2 linked regions of the Prochlorococcus marinus str. MIT 9515 genome follow. The protein of the gene in region 2 binds, or shares a complex with, the protein of the main gene of each other region. Links are inferred from orthologs where the notes say so. Each region holds a gene or a part of one and is shown on either strand. Other genes may lie near its edges.

What was found.
Region 1: the proteins of pheS (region 2) and pheT are in contact, whole or in part, in a crystal structure (PDB 6P24), measured with the Escherichia coli proteins. The link is inferred for Prochlorococcus marinus str. MIT 9515 from one-to-one orthologs.

Annotation. Positions count from the first base shown.
Region 1 is NC_008817.1:842,096-845,973, forward strand. The notes cover bases 338-3,401. They hold pheT (phenylalanine--tRNA ligase subunit beta), read left to right. Parts: upstream 338-670; coding sequence 671-3,133; downstream 3,134-3,401. Other genes in these bases: rpsR (30S ribosomal protein S18), read right to left, coding at 338-365; rpmG (50S ribosomal protein L33), read right to left, coding at 375-569; P9515_RS04640 (hypothetical protein), read left to right, coding at 3,242-3,401. In the rest of the region: P9515_RS04620 (ribonuclease catalytic domain-containing protein), read right to left, coding at 1-101; more of rpsR, read right to left, coding at 144-337; more of P9515_RS04640, read left to right, coding at 3,402-3,490; P9515_RS04645 (molecular chaperone DnaJ), read right to left, coding at 3,867-3,878.
Region 2 is NC_008817.1:1,267,830-1,271,595, forward strand. Bases 402-3,353 are described here. They hold pheS (phenylalanine--tRNA ligase subunit alpha), read right to left. Parts: upstream 2,377-3,353; coding sequence 1,426-2,376; downstream 402-1,425. Other genes in these bases: P9515_RS06890 (bifunctional cobalt-precorrin-7 (C(5))-methyltransferase/cobalt-precorrin-6B (C(15))-methyltransferase), read left to right, coding at 402-439; P9515_RS06895 (NAD(+) kinase), read right to left, coding at 447-1,355; surE (5'/3'-nucleotidase SurE), read left to right, coding at 2,501-3,310; P9515_RS06910 (DUF3611 family protein), read right to left, coding at 3,290-3,353. Outside these bases: more of P9515_RS06890, read left to right, coding at 1-401; more of P9515_RS06910, read right to left, coding at 3,354-3,766.

The DNA.
Region 1 (3,878 bases), 430 kb from region 2 along the record:
TTTTTACTTCCATCTATTAATTCTAAAGAGAAAGCATCATCAATCTCTTTGGGATTCTCAGAATCAATAATAAAAGTTTTTAAATTAGTTAAATCTCTCAAATATTTAGAATATTATTTAAGTAACTATTAAATTTAAATTTTTTATCCTTCCGGATTAACAAATGGCAATAAGGCAACAATTCTTGCTCTTTTTACAGCCAATGTAAGATCTCTTTGTTGTTTGGAGGTTAGTCCTGTCATTCTTCTTGGTAAAATCTTGCCTCTTTCAGTAATGAATTTCTTTAGAAGCTCAACGTCTTTATAATCTATAGGGTCACCAGGTTTGATTGGTGATAATTGTTTTTTAAAAATAGAATTTGGCATGTTTTTAATTTATTTGATTTCCTTATGAATTGTCATTTTGTTCAAATGAGGATTAAACTTTTTGAGTTCTAATCGTTCTGTAGTATTTCTTTTGTTTTTTTCTGTTGTATATCTTGAGATACCATTAGATCTTCTTGGTTCTGAACTTGTTCTAGCTTCAGTGCATTCTAAGGTTACTACAACTCTTGTACCTTTTTTTGCCATTTTGATTAATACGCTGATGTATAATTTTCTATTGTACAACTTCAAGAAACTATTTTGCATATATTCACTTTTCTTTTAGTATCATTAGACAAAAATAATAAATGAAGGTTTCTCAAAATTGGTTAAAATCCCTTGTAGATATAAATACTTCACCTGAAGATTTATCTGAAAAATTATCAATCGGCGGATTTGAAGTTGAGTCTCTTATTAATTGCTCAGAAAATGTTAAAGGAGTTGTCTTAGGAAAAGTTATATCAGTAGTTAAACATGATAATTCTGATAAATTATCTATCTGTAATGTTGATATTGGAAGCTCGAATTCTCTACAAATAGTATGTGGAGCAAAAAATGTAAAAGCAAATATATATGTCTATGTTGCTACTGTTGGAGTCCATTTAAACGCAATCAATTTAACTATCAAAAAGAGTGAAATAAGAGGAACTTTGAGCGAAGGAATGATATGTTCATTAGAGGAGTTGGGAATTGAAGATAATAGTGAAGGTATTGCTATTATTGAGGAGGAAAAGGCTTCAAAGCATATATTAGGTACCCCTGCTGCCCTTTTACTTGATTTGAACGATTACGTATACGATCTAGCTATAACTGCTAATAGACCTGATGGAATGTCTGTTGTTGGAATTGCTAGAGAAATATCCGCTCTTCTGGAAACAAATTTAAATCTTCCAAAAATAAAAAATGTATACGAAATTAATGTTCATAAGGATTTTGATCTGTGCACTGAGGCTATTACAAAAAAATGTCTTTATTCAATTAGTAAAATTGTATCTGTGAGTGGTAAGAAAATTACTCCTCAATGGATTAAAGATCGTTTAGATAAATCTGGGATTAATTCGATTAATCTTTTGGTGGATATAACTAACTTCATACTTTTAGAGCAAGGTCAACCATTACATGCATTCGATTTCGATAAATTAACAAATTTAGTTGGTAGAGAGGTTTTACCTGAAGATTTTTCTGTTAGAAAAGCAAAGGAAAACGAAAGTTTATTGTGTTTAAATGGTGAGATTTATAAATTAAATGAAAACATAACAATTATTGCTTGTGATGATAAGCCAGTTGCCATAGCGGGTGTGATTGGTGGTTTGCAAACAGCTGTGGATAAAGAAACATCTTCAATTTATCTTGAAGGTGCTGTTTTTAATCCCGTTACAATAAGAAAATCAGTAAAAGAAATTGGAGTTAGAACAGAATCTAGTAGTAGATATGAAAAAGGAATCTCTTTTAAAAATACATTAAATTCTGTAAGCCGCGCTATCAATATAATAGAGGAGTACTTTAATATTACGAAACCTGTAATTCATACTTCAATAGATTTACCGAATACCGAAATATTAATACCACTAAGGAGAAATAGAATTCACAAACTACTTGGTCCTTTGGCAATTAGAAATAACGATTATGAGATGAATGGTCAAATACAAAAGAGAAATTTATCAGATAAAGAAATAACAGATAAATTAAAGCTAATTGGTTGTAAATTAAATAATAAAGAATATGGATGGGATGTTGAAGTTATTCCCAACAGGTCGCAAGACTTAGTAAGAGAAATAGATTTGATAGAGGAAATTGCACGGTTAATAGGTTATGACATGTTTGATTTTAATTTGCCAAATCCTATAAAACCAGGAAAACTTTCTTCTTCTCAAATAGCACTAAGGAAGTTAAAAACTGGATTTATAGATAATGGCTTTAACGAAGTGTTGTCTTATTCTCTTGTTCCAGAGACTAATAATGATTTAATAAAAATTTCAAATCCATTATTAACTGAAACAAGTTGCTTAAGAGATAATATCTGGCAAGAACACATTAAAATTTGTAATCAAAATATAAATTCAGGATATGATTATTGTTGGATATTTGAAGTTGGAAATATATTTCATAAAAAACCTGACATATCACAAGAAGAAATCTTAAATGGAGCAATTTATGGAAATAACAAATTCGATAAATGGTACAGATCAAGTAAAGATGAAAATTTGAACTACTACGAAGCAAGAGGAAAGTTAAAGGAAGCATTAACGCTTTTAAATATATCAATTGAAGATAAGCCAACTGATTCAATAGATTTTCTTCATCCAGGTAGGACTGCCAAGTTATTTACTGAAGGTAAAGAAGTTGGTTATTTTGGAGAAATTCATCCAAAATTAGTCTCGAATAAAAAGGCATTAAAAAAAATGTACCTCTTTAGTTTGAAAATACCCAATATTTTAAATGCATGTACTAGAAAAAATAAATGGATACCAGTTTATAAACAATTTCCTACAGTTCCAAAAATGGAACGAGATATTAATTTTATATTCAATAAAAAATACTTAGTAAATGAGATAGTCTCACAAATAAAGAAATCTGGCAAAAAATTATTAGAAGAAGTTAATTTAATTGATGTTTATGACGATAATAGTTTTGGTAATGATTTCATAAGCTATACATTTAGATTGTCATATAGAGATTCTGAAAAAACATTATTAGATTCTGATATCGTTGATCTACATGAAAACATAGTTGAAATTATTGAAAAAAAATTCTCCACAAAATTAAGATAGCAGCATTATCGTAAGTCTTATAATAGACTAATAATAGGTCTAATATTAATTCTTATATGAGATAGTTAATATTCATATAAAAACAACTAATCTTATATAATAATGATCATGATAAATATACTCTCTTTTTTAATTTCATCCGTACTGTGGGTTCAAGTTCCTCAATGGGCTGATGACTGGTCTAAATGTGCAGTTGATGTGCCAGACTCGTCATGCCATTGGTATATTACAGCCCCAGATAATACATTCGGAGAAGGTTTTGATTGGGCCAATGCTCCTTGGTTTGATGCAAATGGATTGAGTGACATACCCAGCATTGATAAACAAACTGCAATTGAGAAATTACAAACTTCGTAGTACTGTCTATAAGGCAGATCCTTGTTCTCGTAAATACAGTTATATCAGTCTATAAATTAATTAATCTTATTTTTGGACACTTGAAGGACTTAATTTATAAAATATTCTAAGATGTATTACAAATCTAATAATAGAATCAGAGTAAGACTATTTATTAGTCTAGTTTAAGACTGTTGATATCAAAATTTCTCTATTCAATAATTAGTGTTTTCTATTTAAACTAGCCTTAAATTCGACTATCGAGGTCTGCTGTGATTATTTAATAAGAGATTTGTTTATTACTTAAGCTGTTAAATAAAACTAAGATTTATATGTCTTAATTTTCTTTTTTTGGACTAAATAATAGACTTAATCTTAGTCTCATATAAGACTACTGCTACTTCTTTCT
Region 2 (3,766 bases):
AGCATTAAAATTAAGGCCCAATTTAAAATTATTTTGTATTGACAAAAGAATTGGATCAAAAGAATTGATATTAGAAAATGCAAAAAGATTAGGCGTTAGACCTAAGGATATTTTTGAAGAAGATATAAATAATTTAATTGATACTAATAACATTAAATCTTTTAAAAAAGCTAGGAGAATAATTATTGGTGGCTGTGACAAAAATACTAAACTTCGAATTATTAATGAATTATCTAAAGATATGAATCATGGAGATATTGTTTCTATTCCTTTAATTGATATTCAAACCATTAAAGATTTAAGAGAGACTTTAAAAGTAAATAATTTCGAAGTAACTCTAAATCTTATTCAGACTTATAAAAGTTTAAGTATTTCAGGGGGAATTAGAATGGATCCGAACAATCCTGTATTTTTGCTTAAAGGGAGAAAACTAATTTAACTTAAAATTACTTATTAGGTTTACCCACATGAGGTAATCCCCAACCTAATTTATTTCTCAAAACTTGGAAAAATTCATGATCTTCAAGTCTTATAAACTTTACTGAATGTTTACTTTTTCTAATTAAAACTCTATCTTCAGGCCAAACATAACAACCGGCATTTCCATCAACAACCATAACTAACCTTTCAGGGGTTGCTGGGAAAACTGTAACTGGTTCTGAATCATTAAAAACTAAAGCCCTTGAAGCTAAAGAATGAGGAGCAATTGGAGTTAATTGAACTACTGGGCAATCGGGCGTAATAACAGGACCGCCAGCACTTAAAGAATAAGCTGTTGAGCCAGTTGGAGTAGAGAGTATAACCCCATCAGCAGATATATCGACTGGTGCATGTCTACCTATTGAAATCTCAAAATGGCACATACTCGTCAAAGGTTCTCTATGAAGAGCCATTTCATTTAAGCAAAGAGATTCCCATCTTCTTTGCTCATCTCTCATTACACTAATAATCAAACTTTTTCTTTCTTCTATTTCCCAATTACCAACAATAAGTTTATCAACTGCTTCCTCTAGATTAGAAAGATACGCTTCTGCAAGAAAACCTAAATGCCCAGTATTAATTGTAAGGATTGGAATTTTTGCAGGAGCTGTCTGTCGCGCAGCAGAAAGTACTGTACCGTCTCCTCCCAGAACAATCGCAAACTCCATAGACGAATCGAAACCTTCAGGAACACAATTCGAGTATCCCAAAGGACGAACGTGCTGATCAGGATTGGCAAAACCAACCATACCTCCAGAACTACTTACTCTTACAACTTCATAATTGGATTTCTCCAATTTTTTTTGAACTGAAATTGCTGTTTGAACAGCTAGTTCTTTACCATCATTGACGATTAGTCCAGCTTTACGTACCAATCAATAAATTACAAACTACTAATATTTTAATCTAAATTGATTAAGAAACCTAATTTAAACACTAATTATTTTAAAACTGTTCTAGGAATCTTAGATCATTAGTGTAAAACCTCCTTATGTCATCAATCTGATGTCTCACCATACAAAATCTTTCTACACCTAATCCAGCGGCAAAACCAGTATATCTTTCAGAGTCAATTCCTAATTTTTCTAAAACCTTTGGATCTACCATTCCACAACCCATTACTTCCAGCCATTTACCTTTCCATTGAACATCCACTTCTGCTGAGGGTTCAGTAAAAGGAAAATAACTAGCCCTAAATCTAACTGGAATGTCCCCAAAGAAAGTTTTTAAAAAAGTAAGTACAGTTCCTCTTAAATGACTAAAATTTATATCTTGATCTAGACATAAAACCTCTACTTGATTAAAAACAGGGGAGTGAGTAGCGTCGACCGCATCTCTCCTATAAACTCTCCCAGGTGCAATAATTCTTACTGGAGGCGGATTTTTTTCAAGATATCTAATCTGAACAGGAGAGGTGTGAGTTCTGAGTAAACGATTTTCATCTAAATAAAAAGTATCCTGCATATCTCTTGCAGGATGATTTTTAGGTATGTTGAGCGACTCGAAATTATAAAAATCACTCTCTATTTCAGGACCATTTTCAACGGAGTAACCTAGTCCGCAAAAAATATCTATAATCTCATCTTGTGTGGAAATCAAAGGGTGTTTATGACCTGAGTGGGTTCCTGTGGAAGGTATAGTTACATCAATTTTTTCATCTTTAATTTGTTGATCTATAGCGTCACTATTAAGTTGATCTTTTCTTTCAGTTATTAAATCTTGCAAATTTATCTTTATCAAGTTGGCCTTCTGCCCAACAATAGGTCTATCAACTGAGGACAATTTTCCCATAGTTTTTAATATTATTGATAACTCACCTTTCTTTCCTAGTAAAGAAACTCGTAGTTGATCCAATTCAGCATCAGTATTAGCATTTTTAATGTTTTCATTGGCCAATAAAGAAAGATTATTTAACTTTTCCTCTATTTGGCTTAATGATTCAATTTGACTCACTGATATAGTAAAAATAAGTATTTTCTTATCTTACTTAAATATCGTCCATAATAAAATGAAATAACCTATGGAATCGTTAAATATATTAATAAGTAATGATGATGGAGTTTTTGCTGAAGGAATAAGAGCATTAGCAAGATCTGCTTTAAAAAAAGGACATAAAGTAACTGTAGTTTGTCCAGACCAAGAAAGATCGGCAACTGGACATGGCCTCACTTTGCAATCTCCTTTGAGAGTCGAGAGAGCAGATGAATTATTTGAACCGGGTATTAAAGCGTGGGGATGTTCAGGTACTCCTGCTGATTGTGTTAAGTTAGCCCTATCAGAATTATTAGACAAAAAGCCTGATTTGATTCTTTCTGGAGTAAATCATGGGCCAAATTTAGGAACGGATATTTTTTGTTCAGGAACAGTTGCTGCAGCGATGGAAGGGACTTTAGAAAATGTTCCATCTATGGCAATTAGTGTTGCGAGTTTCAAATGGAAAAACTTTGAATTCGCTAGTGAAATCGCAATGAATATTGCAGAGCAAGCAATCAAGGATAATTGGCCAAACGCACTTCTTTTAAATTTGAATATACCGCCATGTGAAAAGAATAAAATAAAGGAATTATCTTGGACAAGATTATCAATAAGAAAATATAAAAACCAATTTTCCAAAAGAGAAGACCCAAGAGGAGATGATTATTATTGGTTAGCTGGTGAGGCTGTTTTAGATCTCAAATCAAAAGGTTATGGGCCTAAGAATTGGCCTAGTGACGTTTCTCAAATAGAAGAAAACAAAATTTCTCTTACACCTGTAGAAACAGATTTATTTTGGAGAGGCAGTTTAGACGTTTTGCCAAAAATCAATGCTTCATTTATAAATGCTTCTTAACAACCATAAAGAGAAGCAAAGTCCAAGGAAATGAGCTGCGATAACTTGCGTATTACTGAGTACTGATAAAATCTCAAGACCCGTAATAGGAATATCAGATGAAGCCGTGATAAGTTGACCAGTTGTTTGAGAGGATGCTTGTATAAATAGTGCTCCCATAAGTGCTTGATATCCAATTAAACCAAATAAAATTCCCAGCAAATCATTTATTAAGCCCCTTTTTATTAATTTGCTTGTTTGCCCTCTTGAGGGTCTAGCATTACTTGAAATTGCCCTGCCAGTTTTCACTATTAACCAACCTTGCCACAGACTAAAAACTAGTAAAATCAGGGATATTGTTGTTAGTGATAAGCCCGGAGTCAAACTTAATTGTCCTTCGCTATTATTTACAACATTTGAAAAAAGTAAAACAGCTGTTACTACAACACCTAGAATGGATTGAATCCAAAAACGTAT